2 linked regions of the Pararoseomonas sp. SCSIO 73927 genome follow. The protein of the gene in region 1 interacts with the protein of each later gene in a pairwise test. Links are inferred from orthologs where the notes say so. Each region holds a gene or a part of one and is shown in the gene's direction. Other genes may lie near its edges. The genes, in order: dps and clpS.

Region 1 (9,616 bases):
GGAACGCCACTCCGAGCGGTGCTTCGACATCCGCATCGGCATCCTGAAGTCGCAGGGCCCGGCCGCCTACGTCGCCGCCCAACCCCTCTTTCTCCACACCGCTCCCTACATGGCGGAGCACTCCGACAAGCTGGACGAGGAGATCGCCCACGGCACCGCGCATTTCCAGGGTGAGGAGAACCTGCTGCGCCGCATCGGCGCCCTCCGCGCCTTCGACGCCCGCGCGGACCTCGCCGCCATCACGGCGCCGACTCTCGTCGTCGCAACGAAGGACGACCTTCTCGTGCCCTGGACCGCCTCGCAGAAGCTCGCGGAGGGTCTGCCGAATGCCCGCCTCTGGGTAAGCGAGACCGGCGGCCACGCTTCCACCGTGGAGCAGCCGGAGCCGTTCAACCGCGCCGTACTGGAATTCCTGTTGGGGGCCTGACCGCACCGGGAAGCGGCGCGGCTCTCAGCGAACCCCCGCCCGCCGCAGCTCGACGTCCAGCCGCCCGGTCAGGTAAAACCCGGCCATCCGCAGGTCCGAACCCAGCGACCAGAGGGGATAGGTGAAGGTCGCCGGCCGGTTCCGCTCGATCGTCATGTGGCTGACCCAGGCGAAAAGGTAGCCGCTGACGAGCCCGGCCAGCACCAGCCACCACCGCCCGGTCAGCAGCCCCGCCAGGAAGAGCCCGACCCCCAGCACAGTACCGAGCACATGGACATGCCGCGTCCGCGGGTCCGCGTGCTCCCGCAGGTAGTAGGGCCAGAACTCGGCGTAGGTGGCGATGCGCTGGGCCATGGGGCCAGACTGACAGACCTGCACGGCCGGAATCAACCGGCGCGCTGCACCGCCGCCAGCCGGGAATACACCCCGCCCCGCCCGAGCAGTTCCCCGTGCCGTCCCTGCTCCACCACGCGCCCGGCATCCACGACCACGATGCGGTCCGCGTCCCGGATCGTCGCCAGCCGGTGCGCGATCACGAGGCTGGTCCGCCCTTCGGACAGCTCCCGCAGGGACTCCTGAATGGCCCGCTCCGTCTCCGTGTCCAGGGCGGAAGTCGCCTCGTCCAGGATCAGGATCGGCGGGTTCTTCAGGAAGATGCGCGCGATGGCCAGCCGCTGCTTCTGCCCGCCGGAGAGCTTCACGCCCCGCTCCCCGATCACCGTGTCCAGCCCATCCGGCAATGCCGCGATCACCCCGTCCAGCCGCGCCCGCCGCGCCGCTTCCAGAATCTCCGCCTCGCTCGCGCCCAGGCGGCCATAGGCGATGTTCTCCCGGATCGTGCCCCCGAACAGGAAGACGTCCTGCTGCACGATCCCGATCTGCCCGCGCAGGGAGGCGAGGGTCATGTCCCGCACGTCGATCCCGTCCACCGTGATTCGCCCGCCCGCCACTTCGTAGAAGCGCGGCAGCAGGGAGAGGAGGGTGGTCTTGCCCGCCCCGCTCGGCCCGACGAAGGCCACCGTCTCTCCGGGGCGTATATGCAGGTCGATGCCGTCCAGCACCGGCCGGGCATCGGCCGCCGGGGCGGCATAGCCGAAGTGCACGCCCTCGTAGCGGATCTCGCCCGCCAGCCCGGAGACCTGCCGCGCGCCGGGCCGGTCCACGATGTCCGGCGCCGTGTCCAGCAGCTCCGTGTAGCGGCGGAACCCCGCGATGCCCTTGGGGTAGGTCTCGATGACGGAGTTGATCTTCTCCACCGGCCGGAAGAACACCCCCACCAGCAGCAGGAAGCCCACGAACCCGCCCGCCGAGAGCTCCCCGCGCATGACGAAGAGGCTGCCGGCCACCATCACCACCAGCTGCGTCAGCCGCATGGACATGTAGGAGAGCGAGCCGCTGGCCGCCATCAGCCGGTAGGCCTCCAGCTTCGTCGTGCGGTAGGCGGCGTTGTCCTGCGCGAAGAGCCGCTTCTCGTGCTCCTCGTTCGCGAAGGCCTGCACCACGCGGATGCCGCCCACATTCTCCTCTATCCGGGCGTTGAAGCCGCCCACCCGCCCGTAGATCGCGTGCCAGTTCCGCGTCATCCGCCCGCCGAACCGCGCCGTCAGCCAGCCCGTGACCGGGACCACCGCTGCCGTGATCAGCGCCAGCTGCGGGTTCACCGCGAACATCAGCGCGAAGGCGCCGAGGAAGGTCATCACGGCGATGAACAGGTCCTCCGGCCCGTGATGGGCCACCTCCCCGATCTCCTCCAGGTCCTTCGTCAGCCGGGCCACGATGTGCCCGGTCTTGTTGTTGTCGAAGTAGGAGAAGGAGAGCTTCTGCAGGTGCGCGAAGGCCCGCCGCCGCATCTCCGTCTCGATGTTGATGCCGAGCATGTGGCCCCAGTAGGTCACCACCGCCATCAGCCCCGCGTTCAGCAGGTACACCGCCAGTAGCCCCGCCGAGGCCAGCCCGATCAGCGCCCAGTCCTGCCCGGGCAGCAGCCGGTCCACGAAGAGCTTCACGGCGATCGGGAAGCCCAGCTCCAGCACGCCCGAGAGCACGGCGCAGCCGAAATCCAGCAGGAACAGCCGGCGGTGGGGCCGGTAGTAGGCGAAAAAGCGCTTCAGCATGGCCGCCCCCTTACCACCCGCCCCGCGTAGCCGCACCGCACAAGCGCGCAACCCGGCCCTGGCGCGCAACCCGGCCTTGCCTTGCCGGTCCATGACGGGCAGGACATCCCCCGCCGTTCCGCCAGGTGACGATGCCCGCCCCCGACGCCTTCATCCCCTTCCGGAACCCCGCCTTCCGGATGCTCTGGATCGCGACCACGGTCAGCAACATCGGCGGATGGGTGCAGAACACCGGGGCGGGGTGGCTGATGACCTCCCTCACCACCTCCCCCCTCATGGTCAGCCTCGTGCAGGTGGCCTCCATGCTGCCGGTCTTCCTCCTCGCCCTGCCGGCAGGGGCGCTGGCGGACATCATGGACCGGCGGCGATTCCTCATCCTCACCCAGGTCTGGATCCTGGTCACCGCCATGATCCTCTGCGCCCTCACCGCCACGGGGATGCTCGGCCCCTGGGGGCTGCTGGCGCTCACCTTCTGCATCGGCGTCGGCGCCGCGGCCAACTTCCCGGCCTTCGGCGCCACCACGCCGGAGCTCGTCCGGCGCGAAGACCTGGTCCAGGCCATCGTCCTCAACTCCATGGGCTTCAACCTCGCCCGCGCGGTCGGCCCGGCGCTTGGTGGGCTGGTGCTGGGCTGGGCGGGGGCGGAGGTGGCCTTCGCCCTCAACGCCGCCTGCTTCCTCTACCTCACCGTCGCCCTCCTCCTCTGGCGCCGCGAGCCGGATCGGAACGAGACCCCGCGCGAGGGCCTGGGGGACGCCATCGCCAGCGGCCTGCGTTACGTGGTCGCCAGCCCCGTCATGCGCGGCGTCATCCTGCGCGCCACGGCCTGCTTCTTTGCAGGCACGGCCGTCTGGGGCCTGATGCCGGTGCTGGTGCGCTACCGCCTCGGTCTCGGCCCCGGCACCTTCGGGCTCCTGCTCGGCGCCATGGGCGCGGGCGCCGTGATGGCCGGCTTCTTCCTGCCGGCCCTCCGCCGCCGCCTCTCGCTCTCCAACACCGTTGTCGTCTGCTCCTCCTGCGTCGGGCTCGCCATGATCGCCCTCGGCCTCTCCAGCCACTGGCTGCCCGCCGGGCTCGCCATGCTCTTCTACGGCGCCTCCTGGCTCGGCATGACCTCCACCCTCAGCGCCGCCGCCCAGCTCGGCGCCCGGCCCTGGGTGCGCGCCCGCGCCATCGGCCTCTTCCAGGTCGCCACCTTCGGCGCCATGGCCCTGGGATCCGTCTGCGGCGGGGTGGGCGCGGCCTTCGTGGGCGTCCCCGCCACCCTCATCGCCTCCGGCGCCATCGGGATCGCCCTGGCCATCGCCACCCGCCGCCTGCCAATGGAGGCCGCGCCCCCGCCCCCCACCGCCGCCCTGCCCGCCGAGCCGGTGCCGGACGCCCCGGCGCCGGAAATCCTGCGCAGCCTCGCCAGCGACGAGGCCCGCCTGCTCGAATCCGTGCGCTACAGGGTCCCCGCCTCCTCCCGCCCCGCCTTCCTGGCGGCCATGGGAGAGGTGCGCGGGGTGCGGCTGCGCGCGGGCGCGATCGTGTGGCGCCTCTACGAGGACGTGGCCCACCCCGAGCGCTACGTGGAGCTCTGGGCCGTCCGTTCCTGGACAGACCACCTGCGGGAACAGTCGCGCCTGTCCGAGCAGGACCACGCGACGCTCGCCGCCGCCGCCGCCTTCCAGGAAGCCGGATCGGCGCCGGAGGCGGAGCGCTTCGTGCAGCTACCGGTCTGAGGGCGGCCGTTGCGGAGCCAGAGGGCGCAGCCCCCTGGAACCCCCGCCAAGGGCCTGAGGCCCTTGGACCCTCGTCTGGCTGCCGCCGCCCCGTCCTGGAACGGGATCTCCGCTTGACGGGCGCCTTCCTGCCCTTGCAGTCGCCTCGGGTCACCGACCCGAGGCGCACCGTCAGCCGAGTAAACCCAAAGCCTAGAAGAGAATGATGGTGAGGGGTCCGGGGAGAGGAGGAATTCCTTCTTCCTCTCCCCGGGGGCAGCCCGACGTCCGAGGATCAGGCCTGCGCCGGCGTGATCCGCACCGAGAGGTCGGGCAGCCCCTCGATCTTGCAGAGGATCACGTCGCCCGGCACCACCGGCCCGACATTCTCCGGCGTTCCGGAGTAGATGATGTCGCCTGCCTTCAGCTCGAAGGCCTGGGACAGGTTGGCGATCTGCTCCGCCACGCTCCAGATCATCATCGACAGGTCCGCGTTCTGCTTCACCTGGCCGTTCACGGCGAGCGAGATGGCGCCCTTCGTGAAGTGCCCTGTGCCGGCCACCGGATGGATTGGCCCGATGGGGGCGGAGCGGTCGAAGGACTTGCCAACCTCCCAGGGCTTCTTTTGGTCGCCCATGCCGCGCTGCAGGTCGCGCCGCGTCATGTCCAGGCCCAGCGCGTAGCCGTAGACGTGCTCAAGCGCGCGGTCGGCGGGGATGTTCCGCCCGCCGGACTTCAGCGCGGCGACCAACTCCACCTCGTAGTGGTAGTTGCGCGTCAGCGTCGGGTAGGGATGGTCCCCCACCGTGCCGGGCGCGACGAACTGCACCGCGTCCGCCGGCTTCTGGAAGAAGAAGGGCGGCTCGCGCGTCGGGTCGCTGCCCATCTCCCGCGCGTGGGCGGCGTAGTTGCGGCCGATGCAGTAGACGCGGCGCACGGGAAAAGCGGCTTCGCTGCCGACCACCGGCACCGTCATCTGCGGCACCTCGAACAGGGTGCGCGGCCCGGCCGCGACCTGCGCCTCCGCCGCCGTGGTCCCCACCAGCCCCGCGGCGCCGAGTGGCAGCGCGGCGCTTAACATCGTTCTGCGATTCGTTCTCATGCCCATCTCCTCCGTCCCGCCCCGTTCCGGGGCTTGGGCGTGGAGGCTAGCACGGCCGCATGGCCCGGCCATGCTCTCCCATAGGGTCAGCCCCGTTCCGGAAACCTTCCCCGGCGCCGCGCATTCGGGTTGCCGAGGACGGCATCCACACCATCATGGATCCTGTCCATCGGACTCGAGAAAAGGAGCGCCCAGTGGCGACCAAGACCGAAGCCGGCAAGGTTCCCGGCAAGATCCCCACCCGCAACGACACCCCGAGCAACGGCAAGGCCGTTTCTATCGGCGTGCTGCAGGCCTGCCTCGTCGACATGGCCGACCTGACCAACTCCACAAAGCAGGCGCACTGGAACGTCAAGGGCAGCCACTTCTACGGCCTGCACAAGATGTTCGAGGAGTTCTACACGGTCCTCAACGAGCAGACGGACGAGATCGCGGAGCGCGCGGTCCAGCTCGGCGGCATCCCGGACGGCACGACGGAGACGATCGGCTCCACCAAGCGGATCGAGCGCTACGATAGCAAGCTGCTGGACGGGCTGGAGCACTGCGCGGCGCTGGCCGACCGCTACGCCCAGATGGCGAAGGAGCTGCGCGAGGGCATCGACCAGACGGACGAGGCCGGCGACGCCGACACCTCCGACCTTCTGACCCAGGTCTCCCGCGAGCTCGACAAGATGCTGTGGATGATCGAGGCCCACCTGCAGGGCAAGGATTGATCCGCCGGCCTGAAGGGTCATTGATCCCGGCGGCCCGGAGGCCGCCGAGCCCGGTGGCCCCAAGGCCGACAATCCAGCCGCCCCGGCGCCGAGAGGCCCGGGGCGGTTGCTTTTTGGGGTGCCACCGGGCTAGGTTGGGCCGGGGAACCAGAACAAGACATGAACGATCTATTCGGTGGCCGCGCCCCCAAGGGTCCGGCCCAGCAGAGCTATTCCGCGGCCGACATCGAGGTGCTGGAAGGGCTGGAGCCCGTCCGCCGCCGCCCCGGCATGTATATCGGCGGCACGGACGAGAACGCGCTGCACCACCTCGCCTCCGAGGTGATCGACAACGCCATGGACGAGGCGGTGGCCGGCCATGCCGATCGCATCGAGGTGGTGCTGGAGGCCGACAACTGGCTGACCGTGCGGGACAATGGCCGCGGCATTCCCGTGGACCCGCACCCGAAGTTCCCGAAGCTCTCGGCGCTGGAGGTGATCCTCACGACCCTTCACTCCGGCGGCAAGTTCTCCGGCAAGGCCTACGACACCTCGGGCGGGTTGCACGGCGTCGGCTCCTCGGTGGTGAATGCTCTGTCCGAGCGGATGGAGGTGGAGGTCGCGCGCGACCGCACCCTGTTCACCCAGGCCTATTCCCGCGGGAAGCCGCTGGCGAAGCTGAAGAACGCCGGGCCGGTCCAGAACCGCCGCGGCACCACCATCCGCTTCCGGCCGGACCCGGAGATCTTCGGCAAGCAGCACTTCCTGGCGGCGCGGCTCTACCGGTTCTGCCGGTCCAAGGCCTACCTCTACAAGGGCGTGGAGATCCGCTGGTCCTGCGATCCCGCCCTGGTGAAGGACGAGACCCCTTCCCAGGCGGTGCTGCACTTCCCGGGCGGGCTGGCCGACTACCTCGCCACCTCCATCGCCGGCCGGCCCACCGTGGTGCCCAACCCCTGGACCGGCGAGGTGACCTTCCCCGGCGGGGCCGGCCGCGCGGAGTGGGCGGCCACCTGGCTGGAGGGCGGCGAGGCCTTCCTCAGCACCTACGCCAACACCATCCCCACCCCGCAGGGCGGCACGCACGAGACGGGCTTCCGCAACGCCCTGGTGAAGGGCCTGCGCGCCTATGGCGAGCTGAAGAAGGAGAAGCGCGCCGCGAGCGTGACGGCGGAGGACCTGTTCGGCGGCCTCGCCGGCACCGTCTCCGTCTTCATCCGCGAGCCGCAGTTTCAGGGCCAGACGAAGGATAAGCTCACCTCTCCCGAGGCCGCCCGCCTCGTCGAGAACGGGCTTCGCGACCACTTCGACCACTGGCTGACGGGCGATACGCGCACCGCGGACAACCTGCTGGCCTGGGCCGTGGAGCGCGCCGAGGACCGCATCCGCCGGCGCGAGCAGAAGGACACGCCGCGCAAGTCCGCCACCCGCCGGCTGCGCCTGCCGGGCAAGCTGGCGGATTGCAGCAGCGAGAACGCGGCCAGCACGGAGCTTTTCCTGGTTGAGGGTGACTCCGCCGGCGGCTCCGCCAAGCAGGCGCGGGACCGCGCGACCCAGGCGGTGCTGCCGCTGCGCGGCAAGATCCTGAACGTCGCCTCCGCCTCCACGGAGAAGCTTCGTGGCAACCAGGAGCTGCGCGACCTCGTGGAGGCCCTGGGCTGCGGCGTCGGCGAGCGCTTCGACCTCGCGAAGCTGCGCTACGGCCGCGTCATCGTCATGACCGACGCGGACGTGGACGGCGCCCACATCGCCGCCCTGCTGATGACTTTCTTCTACAAGGAGCTGCCGGCCCTGGTGCGGGAGGGCAAGGTCTTCCTCGCCCAGCCGCCCCTCTACCGCCTGCAGCACGGCGCCAAGTCGGTCTACGCGCGGGACGACGCGGACCGCGAGCGCATCCTGAAGCGCGAGTTCAAGGCGAACCAGAAGGTCGAGGTCTCCCGCTTCAAGGGCCTCGGCGAGATGCCGCCCGCCTCGCTGAAGGAGACGACGATGGACCCGAGGAAGCGCACGCTCCTCCGGGTGGTGCTGCCGCAGGAGGCGCGGGCCGAGACCGCCGACCTGATCGAGGCGCTGATGGGCCGAAAGCCGGAGCTGCGCTTCCGGTTCATTCAGGAGAACGCGTCCAAGCTGGACGAGGCCGAAGTGGACGTCTGACCCGCCGCGGCAGAAGTCCCTTGCCGAGCTCCGGCCATAAGGTCATGGTATTGACCTTAGAGGAACGGACAAGAAGGTGGGGGGACCATGCCGCAGGAGATGCGCGCGGACGTGCTCGTGGTCGGCAGCGGGCCGGTCGGCATGGTGCTCGCGATGGACCTCGCCTCCCGGGGCGTGGACGTGATCGTCGCGGAGCGCCGCGCGCCCGGTGAGCCGCCCAACGTGAAATGCAACCACGTCTCCGCGCGCTCCATGGAGGTGTTCCGGCGCCTCGGCGTGGTGGAGGCGGTGCGGAACACCGGGCTTCCCGCCGACTTCCCGAACGACTGTGCCTACCGCACGACCTCCACCGGCCTCGAACTGTCCCGGATCCCCATCCCCTGCCGCCGCGACCGCTACACCGCCACCGGCGGCCCGGACACCTGGTGGCCGACACCGGAGCCGCCGCACCGGATCAACCAGACCTTCCTCGAGCCCGTCCTCTTCGCGCAGATGTCGGCCAAGCCCGGCATCCGCGTGCTGAACCGCGTCGCGGTGGAGGGCTTCGAGCAGGATCGCGAGGGCGTCCGCGCGACGGTGGAGAGGTTGGAGGGCGGCGGCACCTTCCACATCGCATGCCGGTACGTCGTCGGCTGCGACGGCGGCCGCTCCACCATCCGCCGGGCCATGGGCGCGAGGCTGGAGGGCACGCCGGTGGTGCAGCGCGTGCAGTCCACCTTCATCCGCGCGCCGGACCTGATCGACCGCATCGGTCAGCCCGCCTGGATGCTCCTCTCCCTCAACCCCCGCCGGTCCGGCACCGTCGTCGCGATCGACGGGAGGGAGGAGTGGCTCGTCCACAACCACCTGCACGAGCACGAGACGGAGTTCGACTCCGTCGACCGGGACTGGGCCATCCGCACCATCCTCGGCGTCGGGCCGGAGTTCCGCTACGAGGTCATCAGCCAGGAGGACTGGGTTGGCCGCCGCCTCGTCGCTGACCGCTTCCGCAACGGCCGCGCCTTCCTCTGCGGCGACGCGGCGCATCTCTGGATCCCCTACGCCGGCTACGGGATGAACGCCGGCATCGCCGACGCCGTGAACCTCTCCTGGCAGCTCGCCGCCGTGATCCGCGGCTGGGCGGAGGAGGGCATGCTCGACGCCTACGAGGCCGAGCGCCGCCCGATCACGGAGCAGGTCTCCCGCTTCGCCATGGGCCACGCGCTGGCGATGATGCGCCAGCGCGGCGGCGTGCCCGCGAACATCGAGGCGCCGGGGCCGGAGGGAGACGCTGCGCGCGCCAGGCTCGGCCAGGAGGCCTACGACCTGAACGTGCAGCAGTACTGCTGCGGCGGGCTGAATTTCGGCTACTTCTACCCGGCCTCCCCGGTCATTGCGCATGACGGCGCGGAGCCCCCCGCCTACACCATGTCCGAGTTTACCCC
Region 2 (9,660 bases), 4.7 Mb from region 1 along the record:
GCGCAGGGCTCCTCCCGCCAGGAGGACATCGCGGAGCAGTACGTGGCGCGGCTGATGCAGGACTACGACGGCGGCGAGCGGAAGCTGAAGGTGGTGTGGGACCCCGGCAACGGATCGGGCGCCGAGATCACCAAGATGCTGGCGGCCCGCCTGCCGGGCGAGCACGTCGTCATCAACGGGGAGATCGACGGCAATTTCCCGGCGCACCACCCCGACCCGACAGTGGCGAAGAACCTGGAGCAGATCATCGCGGAGGTCGCGCGCCAGGGGGCCGATCTCGGCATCGCCTTCGACGGTGACGCGGACCGCATCGGCGTGGTGGACGACAAGGGCAACATCTTCTTCGGCGACCAGCTGATGGTGGTGCTGGCGCGGGACGTACTGAAGAACAAGCCGGGCGCCACGATCATCGCGGACGTGAAGGCCAGCCAGGTGCTGTTCGACGAGATCGCGGTGGCCGGCGGCACGCCGATGATGTGGAAGACCGGCCACTCCCTCATCAAGTCCAAGATGGCGGAGACCGGGGCGCCGCTGGCGGGCGAGATGTCCGGCCACATCTTCTTCGCGGACAAGTGGTACGGCTTCGACGACGCGCCCTACTCCGCCGTGCGGCTGCTCGGGATCGTGGCGCGGATGAGCGAGCGGCTCTCCGCCGTGCGGGACGCCATGCCGAAGGTAATCAACACGCCGGAGCTGCGCTTCGACTGCGCCGAGGACCGCAAGTTCAAGGTGGTGGCCGAGGTCAAGGACCGACTGGCCGCCGAGGGCGCGCGCGTGCAGGACGTGGACGGCGTGCGCGTGCTGACGGAGGACGGCTGGTGGCTGCTCCGCGCCTCCAACACCCAAGCCGTGCTCGTGGCCCGCGCCGAGGCGAAGACCGAGGAAGGGCTGGAGCGGCTGAAGGCCGGGATCGCGCGGCAGCTCGAGGCGAGCGGGCTGGCGGCGCCGGACTTCTCCGGGGAGAATGCCGGCCACTGAGGCCGGTCCTTCTCTGAGGCACCCTGCCGGGCCGGCGCGTTCTCGCGCGCCGGTCCGGCGAGCCCCGTCCGTCGGGCCATTCTCCCGCTGCGGGGCTTGCGCCAGGATGGCGCCATGCGACGCCGCCCCTTTCTCCTGCTTCTCGCCGCCGGCCCGGCCCTCGCACAGGCGCCGCGCTTTCTCGGGACGGAGGAGGCCGTCGCGCTGCTCCGTGCGGGCGGCGTGAACGTCTACATGCGCCACGCGATCACGGATCGCGGACAGGTGGATTCGGGCCGCCTGGGTGATCGTGCCGGGCAGCGCAACCTCAGCCCGGCCGGCGAGGCGCAGGCGCGGGATCTCGGCGCCGCTTTGCGTAGCCTCGGAATTTCCATGGCGGAGGTGCTGACGAGCGAGGTGTTCCGGGCGCAGGACACGGCGCGGCTCGCCTTCGGCTCGGCGCGCCTCCATCCCGCCCTCATCGCCGACGACTACACGGCGCGCGGCGCGCACCAGGACGCGGCGGAGGTCTCCGCGATGCTGGCCGGCCCGGTGGATGGCGGGAACCGCGTGATGGTCGGGCACATCGTGCCGCTCGGGCTCATCCTCGGCCGTTCCCTAGCCCAGGCCGAGTTCCCGGAGGGGAGCCTCGCCCTGTTCCGGCCGGCGGAGGGCCGCTGGCACCTGGCCGGTGTCGTCCCGGCCGAGGCGCTGATCCTGGCGGCCCGCTCAGGGGTCCCCTGACGGCCGGGCGCGGCGCCGGTAGGATCGGCGCGATCACGGAGCGACCCCATGCTGCAACCGCCCCCCGCCGAACCCGGCATGCGCGAGGAGGAGGTGGACACCCCCGCCCTCCTGCTCGACCTCGACGCCTTCGAGGCGAACCTGGACGCCATGGCGGCGCGGCTGGCCGGGACCGGCGCAAAGCTGCGGGCCCATGCCAAAACCCATAAATCCCCGGTGGTGGCGCTGCAGCAGATCCGGCGCGGCGCGGTGGGGCAGTGCGTGCAGAAGGTGGCGGAGGCGGAGGCCCTGGCCTGGGGCGGGGTGCCGGACATCCTCGTCTCCAACCAGGTGGTGGACCCGCGCAAGCTGCGGCGGCTGGCCGCGCTCTCCGGCATCGCGAAGGTCGCGGTCTGCGCGGATGATGCGGGGGCGATCGACACCATCGCGGACGTGGCGCGGGATGCCGGGCGGCGGATGGAGGTGCTGGTCGAGATCGACGTGGGCGCCGGGCGCTGCGGCGTCTCGCCCGGGCCGGAGGCAGTGGCGCTGGCGGAGCGGATCGCGGCCTCCCCCCACCTGATCTTCGGCGGGCTGCAGGCCTATCACGGGAACGCGCAGCACAAGCGGAGCATCGAGGAGCGGCGGGCCGCCATCGCGGGCGCGGCGGAGGGGGTGCGGCGCACGGTGGAGCAGCTGACCCAGCGCGGCCTGCCCTGCCCGATCATCGGCGGCGCCGGGACCGGCACCTACGAGCTGGAGCTGGAGGCGGGGCTGTGGACGGAGATCCAGGCCGGGTCCTACGCCTTCATGGACGCGGACTACGCCGCCAACGGCAACCCGCCGGCCTTCCGGCAGAGCCTTTTCGTGCTGGCGCAGGTGATGTCGGCGCCGCGGGACGGGGTGGCGGTGCTGGATGCCGGGCACAAGGCGGTGGCGGTGGATTCCGGCCTGCCCTTGGTCTGGGAGAGGCCGGGGGTGCGCTACGTCGGCGCCTCGGACGAGCACGGCGCGCTGGCGGTGGAGGGCGGCGAGCGGCCGCGGATCGGGGAGAGGATGCGGCTGGTGCCCGGCCACTGCGACCCGACGGTGGACCGCTACGACTGGTACGTGGGCGTGCGGCGCGGGCGGGTGGAGTGCCTGTGGCCGGTCCTCGCGCGCGGCGGGATGGCCTGAAACGAGGAAGGGGCCGGCACGGCGGCCGGCCCCTTCAGGGTTGAGACGGTACCCGATTCAGCGCCGGGCCTGGCGGGTCTCCTTCGCCGCCGGGCGGGCCGGGGCGGCAGCGCGGGCCGGCGCAACGGCAGGGCGGCGCGCGGTGGTGGAGACCCGGAGGACCCGGCCGCCATCGCCCTGCTCCAGCACGCGGCGGGTGCTGGCGGCCGTGGCGCGCGTGCCCGGCCGCGCGGTGGCGACGGCAGCGGCGCGGCGGCCGCGGGCGGCGGCCGGCTCCGCCACCGGGCGGGCGACGCGGAGCGAGACTTGGCGGATGGCGGAGGGGCGCGCGACGGGCGCGGCGGCGACGGTGGCGGCCTGGGCGCGGCCGAGCACGGAGGGCGCGCGGGCCATCACGGCGGCTTCCGGCATCCGGGGCGCGGTGGGCTGCACGCCGAGGCGGGAGAAGCCGTCATCCAGCAGCATGGCCGCGTGGCGGTCGCGCTCGATCCAGGAGTTGCCGCCGAAGACGGCGACGAAGACGCGCTGGCCGCCGCGCTGGGCGGAGACGACGTTGTTGAAGCCGGAGGCGTTGATGTAGCCGGTCTTCACCCCGTCCACGCCCTCGTACTCGCCGAGCATGCGGTTGTGGCTGCGGAAGGCGTAGTTGCCGACGCGGATGTTGGAGTTGCCGAAGTAGTGCCAGCGCTCCGGGAAATCGAGGAAGAGGCGGCGGCCAAGGGTGGCCATGTCCCGCGCCGTGGTGGTCTGGTCCCAGTCCGGAAGGCCGGAGGCGTTGCGGAAGGTGGTGTTGGTCATGCCGAGCTGACGCGCCTTCATCGTCATCATCTGGGCGAAGGCCGTCTCCGTGCCGCCCAGCGCCTCGCCGACGGCGGTGGCGACGTCGTTGGCGGACTTCATGGTCAGCGCGTAGATCGCGACCTCCACCGGGATGGTCATGCCCGGGGGCACGCCGAGCTTGGAGGGCTGGCGGCTGTTCGCCTCCTCGCTGATGTAGATGCGGCTGTTCATGGTGATGCGGCCCTCGCGCATCGCCTCGAACAGCATGTAGAGGGTCATCATCTTCGTCAGCGATGCGGGGTAGCGCGGCTCGTCGATGCTCGCACCGCCGAGGGCCCCGCCGGTGCGCCCGTCCATGATGAAGGAGGCGTAGCGGTCGCTGCCGATCTGGGCGGAGGCCGGGGTGGCGACGGCGCCGGCGGCGAGGAGGGCGGGGATCAGGGCGGCCAGCCAGCGCGCCCGGCGCGGCCGTGCTCCGGCCCGGCCGCTGGTGTTCCGGCCGTCGCCATCCTGAAGACCGCGCGCGGCCACCGAACCCTGTGCCATGAAGGCTCCCCCTGTGTGCTGGCGCGGCCCCCGCCTGCGCCATTCCGGCCGACCCCCCAGCCGAACCGGCCGCGACGATACGGGCGCGCCCCGGCCGCTGTCCACCGCAAGTTGCAGGATTTGCGTTTAGAAATCGGAAATTGCAGCATTTTTTAATCGCGGAAAAGTTGCGGCCGGGCGCAGGAAATTCGATTGTGCGCTGCAAAAAACTGTGGACGCCGCATCGTTGCGCTGTCTAAAAGGCTCGTGTTGCAGCGCAGCAAAGACGTGGCGACAATCACGGCCTGCCGCAACAGGTTCCAAGGAGACAGTAGCATGGCCAACGAGGCCCCGAAGGTTGCCCGCCTAGCGGCGGAGACCGTGAGCACCACCACCCAGGCCCTGCCGGAGGCGACCGCGTCCGCCGCCCGTACCATGGGCCTCAACACGGCCGTGACCGGCACGGCCGGCATGCAGAGCGCCATGGAGCAGGCCAGCAAGGCCGCGCAGGACTTCGCGGACTTCTCCCGCGGGAATGCCGAGACCCTGGCCCAGGTGGCGCAGACCTGGATGACCGGCACGCAGGACATCAGCCGGCAGGCCTTCTCCTTCGCGCAGGCCCTGACGGAGCACGCGCTGGAGGGCGCCCGCGCCCTCTCCGGCGTGAAGAGCCTGAAGGAGGCCGCCGACATCCAGACCACCTACGCCCGCGGCGCCGTGGACAAGGTGATGTCCGAGACCGCAAAGATGCAGGAGGCCTCCTTCCGCCTCGCCGAGCAGGTCTCCGGCCCGATGTCCCAGCGCGTCTCCCTCGCCATGGAGCGCATGGGCAAGCCGCTCGCGGCCTGATCGCCAGCGAGTCCGGCGGGGCGCATCCCGCCGGACCGGTTGCCATGAAGCCCCGTCCGCCGGCCCCAAGGGCCTGGCGGCCGGGGCTTTTTGCATTGCAGGGCTGCCACGGCGCGGCCCTGGCGCCCGGGGCGCGGCGCCCCCATATCGGGGGTGTGCCGGGAGGCTTCACCTCGCGCGGCGCGATCCATATCCTCATCCGGAATTTAGGTGCGGGGGAGACGGTGGCCTCTTGGCAAGCCGGCAATCCGTGAGAGCATGGCGGGGCGATGACAGAGGGGGCGATGACAGAGCAGGACACGCGCCCGAGCTGCGGCCCGGGCAATAACCCGGAGGATCCCGGCAAGGGCGGCCCGGACCGGGGCAATACTCCTGCCCGGCCGAACACCCCTCCGGGCGATGGTGGGGCCGGGGATGGCGGGCCGGCGACGGGGGTGGTGGTCAAGGCGCGCCCCCGGACGCGCAAGCCGACCATGTACAAGGTCCTGATGCTGAACGACGACTACACGCCGATGGAGTTCGTCGTGCACGTGCTGGAGCGCTTCTTCCAGAAGAGCCGGGAGCAGGCGACGCAGATCATGCTGCACGTCCACCGGCGCGGCGTCGGGGTTTGCGGCGTCTTCACCTATGAGGTGGCCGAGACGAAGGTGACGCAGGTGATGGACCTGGCGCGGCAAAACCAGCACCCTCTCCAGTGCACCATCGAGAAGGACTGAGTCGGGGGCGCGGAAGAACGATCCTCCGGTGAAACATGGCGTAACCGACCCCTCCCCTCCGCGTTCGGGGAAAGGGTCACAATATGACTGAGAGACTGAAAGTTGCGGCCGCCCCAAGCTTCGCGTCCAGGGGGACGCCCTGCGGGAGATCCCGGCGGCCGCTGACACAGGGGAGCGTCGATTATGCTGTCCCGTAACCTAGAACAGACGCTCCACCGCGCCCTCGGTTTGGCGAGCGAGCGCCGCCACGAGTACGCGACCCTCGAGCACCTGCTGCTGAGCCTCGCCGAGGACACGGACGCGACGACCGTGCTCCGCGCCTGCGGCGTGGACGTCGACAAGCTGAAGCGCGACCTGGCCGAGTTCCTGGACAAGGACCTGGCCGGGCTGGTGACGGATCGCGGGGGCGACCCGAAGCCGACCGCCGGCTTCCAGCGCGTGGTCCAGCGCGCGGCTATCCATGTCCAGTCCTCCGGCCGGGACGAGGTGACGGGCGCCAACGTGCTCGTGGCCCTGTTCTCCGAGCGCGAGAGCCACGCCGTCTACTTCCTGCAGCTGCAGGACATGACGCGGCTGGACGCGGTGAACTTCATCTCCCACGGCATCGCCAAGGCCCCCGGCCGCAGCCAGTCCCGCCCCGTGCAGGGCAATGCGGGCAAGGACGGCGAGGGGGAGAGCGAGGGCCGCGGCAACGAGGAGCGGCGCGAGGGCGGCCAGAAGCGCGGCGGCGACGCGCTGTCGAACTACTGCGTCAACCTCAACAAGAAGGCAGGGCAGGGCAAGATCGACCCGCTGATCGGGCGCGCCGAGGAGATCGAGCGCACGATCCAGATCCTGTGCCGCCGGACGAAGAACAACCCGCTCTACGTGGGCGACCCGGGCGTGGGCAAGACGGCCATCGCCGAGGGCCTGGCGAAGCGGATCATCGAGGAGGACGTACCGGAGGTCCTGCTCAAGTCCACGATCTACGCGCTGGACATGGGCAGCCTGCTGGCCGGCACGCGCTACCGCGGCGACTTCGAGGAGCGGCTGAAGGCCGTGGTGAATGAGCTGGAGCAGCAGCCCGGCGCCATCCTGTTCATCGACGAGATCCACACGGTGATCGGTGCCGGTGCGACGAGCGGCGGCGCGATGGATGCCTCCAACCTGCTGAAGCCGGCCCTCGCCCAGGGCACGCTGCGCTGCATCGGCTCCACCACCTACAAGGAGTACCGGCAGCACTTCGAGAAGGATCGCGCGCTGGTCCGCCGCTTCCAGAAGATCGACGTGAACGAGCCGTCGGTCGAGGACGCGGTGAAGATCCTGCAGGGGCTGAAGGTCAATTACGAGAAGCACCACAAGGTGAAGTACACGCCGGAGGCCATCCGCGCGGCGGTGGAGCTTTCGGCCAAGTACATCCATGACCGGAAGCTGCCGGACAAGGCGATCGACGTGATCGACGAGGTCGGCGCCTCCCGCATGCTGGTGCCGGAGAACAAGCGCAAGAAGACCGTCACGCTGCAGGACGTGGAGAACATCGTCGCGAAGATCGCGCGGATCCCACCCAAGAGCGTGTCCACCGACGACAAGGAGACGCTCAAGAGCCTGGAGCGCGACCTGAAGTCGATGGTCTTCGGCCAGGACGGGGCGATCGAGGCGCTGTCCGCCGCGATCAAGCTGGCCCGGGCCGGGCTGCGCGATCCGGAGAAGCCGATCGGCAACTATCTCTTCTCCGGCCCCACCGGCGTCGGCAAGACGGAGGTGGCCAAGCAGCTCGCCAAGACGCTCGGCATCGAGCTGGTCCGCTTCGACATGTCCGAGTACATGGAGCGGCACAGCATCAGCCGGCTGATCGGCGCGCCCCCGGGCTATGTGGGCTTCGACCAGGGCGGGTTGCTGACCGACAGCATCGACCAGCACCCGCACGCCGTGCTCCTGCTCGACGAGATCGAGAAGGCGCACCAGGATCTCTATAACATCCTGCTGCAGGTGATGGACCACGGGAAGCTGACGGACCACAACGGCAAGACGGTCGATTTCCGCAACGTCATCCTCATCATGACCACGAATGCCGGCGCGGCCGACATGGCGAAGCCCGCCATCGGCTTCGGCAGCACGGTCCGGGTGGGCGAGGACACAGAGGCGATCAACCGGATGTTCACGCCGGAGTTCCGCAACCGCCTGGACGCCATCGTTCCCTTCGCCGGCCTCTCGCCGGAGATCGTGGGCAGCGTCGTCGAGAAGTTCGTGATGCAGCTGGAGGCCCAGCTCGCGGACCGGAACGTGACGATCGAGCTGTCCTCCGCCGCCAAGGAGTGGCTGGCGGAGAAGGGCTACGACCGGCTCTACGGCGCACGGCCGCTGGCCCGCGTGATCCAGGAGTACATCAAGAAGCCGTTGGCCGAGGAGCTGCTCTTCGGTAAGCTGGTGAAGGGTGGTGCGGTGAAGGTCGGGCTCAAGGACGGGGCCCTGACCTTCGATGTGGCCGAGGCGCCCCCGCCGGCCCTGCCCAAGCCCGATGAGGGTGCCCACGGGCAGGATGGTGGAGGCGGCGACGGGGACGGCGAGGCGGAGCGGGAGCCCGAGGCGGCTGGCTGACGCCGCCCGGGACAGAGTGAGAGGATAGCATGGGGTCCGGACGTCTAGAGCGGCTGCTTTCGATTGCCGGTCCCCTTATTCTGCTCTTTCTCATTTTCGTTCGGGTGGTTCTGCCCTACCTGCGCGAGCGCTCCCTGCGGGGTTCCTCCACAGTCGACGAGTTCGGCATGGAAACTCCGGAGGAGACGAGGCGGGGTGCTCCCCCGTTGCAGGCCATCAATCCCGACTTCGCAACCCTGCTGGAGCGCGTGGTCGCGCCGCGCATGGACGTTCATCCGGAGTGGGAGCGGCTGGACGGCGCTTACGGCGTGCCGGGCCACGAGATCGCGCGGTTCTCCTACGGGGACGGCATCTACGCGCTCAATGGGGAGAGCCGGATGGACGCGCTGGCCGCCATTCGCAAGTGGCTGCAGGAGAACCCCGGCGAGGATCCCCTGATGCGGGGCAAGATGCGCAAGGGCGTGGGCCGCCTGGTGATCCGGCCCGAAGTGGGCTGGCCGAAGGCGGATGCCGTCCGGATCGAGTCCGTCTGATTGGGCCTGCCGCCCCGGCCATCCCCCTGCCATGCAGGGGCCGGGAGCGGCTTTTGTCTTCCAGGACTGACTTGGTGGGGGGCGGTCAGGCCCGGCGCGGCGCGGGTCCTTGCAGCCAGTGCCGGACATCCTCCAGCACCGGCGCCCCCTCCAGCCCGAGGGTGCGGACCGGGCTGGCCAGGGCAGCCACGATCCCGATATGGCCGAGGCCGGGGTAGAGGCGCGTCTCGACCGGGACGTCATGCGCCCGGGCCAGTGCCGCGAGGCGTGTCGCCTGGGCAGGGCGGACGGTGTCGTCGGCCTCACCCTGGAGGAGGAGCAGAGGAGGGGTTCCCGCCAGCTGCTCCGGCGAACCCGGTGCGGCCCGGGCGCGGCGGGCGGGCGACCCGGCGAAGATCCCCCTCGGGTCGTCCTCCGGCCCGAACTCGTAGGGGCCGGCCAGGCCGATGGCGCCGGCCAGGGCTTCCCGCGCCGGGCCGAGCCAGCGCGGGTCGAGCGCCAGGGCCAGGGCGATGAAGGCGCCAGCGGAATGCCCCATGAGGAACACGGGGCGCCCGGTGCCGGGGCCTGCGAGGATGGCCCGCACGGCGGCCGCGCCATCCTCGACGAAGCCGGGCCAGCGGGTTTCCGGAAAGAGGCGGTAGTCCGGGACGGCGACAAGGGCGCCGAGGGAGGCCAGCGGGCGCGCGGCGAAGCCGTAATCCCCGCGCGCTCCGGACGTCCAGCCGCCACCGTAGAAGAAGACGATCAGCGGCGAGGCCGGGCCCGCGCCCTCGGGCGTGTAGAGGTCGTACCGGCCGCGCTCCCCCGGCGCATAGGGAATG

What was found.
Region 2: the proteins of dps (region 1) and clpS interact in binary tests that used the Escherichia coli proteins (3 or more experiments, as listed by UniProt). The link is inferred for Pararoseomonas sp. SCSIO 73927 from one-to-one orthologs.

Annotation. Positions count from the first base shown.
Region 1 is NZ_CP146232.1:4,959,267-4,968,882, forward strand. The notes cover bases 4,579-7,299. They hold dps (DNA starvation/stationary phase protection protein Dps), read left to right. Parts: upstream 4,579-5,540; coding sequence 5,541-6,059; downstream 6,060-7,299. Other genes in these bases: VQH23_RS23460 (fumarylacetoacetate hydrolase family protein), read right to left, coding at 4,579-5,220; parE (DNA topoisomerase IV subunit B), read left to right, coding at 6,219-7,299. In the rest of the region: rutD (pyrimidine utilization protein D), read left to right, coding at 1-427; VQH23_RS23445 (DUF962 domain-containing protein), read right to left, coding at 452-781; VQH23_RS23450 (ABC transporter ATP-binding protein), read right to left, coding at 814-2,541; VQH23_RS23455 (MFS transporter), read left to right, coding at 2,673-4,265; more of VQH23_RS23460, read right to left, coding at 4,540-4,578; more of parE, read left to right, coding at 7,300-8,192; VQH23_RS23475 (FAD-dependent oxidoreductase), read left to right, coding at 8,280-9,616.
Region 2 is NZ_CP146232.1:237,917-247,576, forward strand. Bases 4,246-7,010 are described here. They hold clpS (ATP-dependent Clp protease adapter ClpS), read left to right. Parts: upstream 4,246-5,294; coding sequence 5,295-5,726; downstream 5,727-7,010. Other genes in these bases: VQH23_RS01320 (phasin family protein), read left to right, coding at 4,498-5,010; clpA (ATP-dependent Clp protease ATP-binding subunit ClpA), read left to right, coding at 5,910-7,010. Outside these bases: phosphoglucomutase/phosphomannomutase PgmG, read left to right, coding at 1-978; VQH23_RS01305 (histidine phosphatase family protein), read left to right, coding at 1,093-1,701; VQH23_RS01310 (DSD1 family PLP-dependent enzyme), read left to right, coding at 1,750-2,856; VQH23_RS01315 (D-alanyl-D-alanine carboxypeptidase family protein), read right to left, coding at 2,914-4,182; more of clpA, read left to right, coding at 7,011-8,303; VQH23_RS01335 (hypothetical protein), read left to right, coding at 8,408-8,836; VQH23_RS01340 (alpha/beta hydrolase), read right to left, coding at 8,922-9,660. UniProt on the Escherichia coli protein: Involved in the modulation of the specificity of the ClpAP-mediated ATP-dependent protein degradation.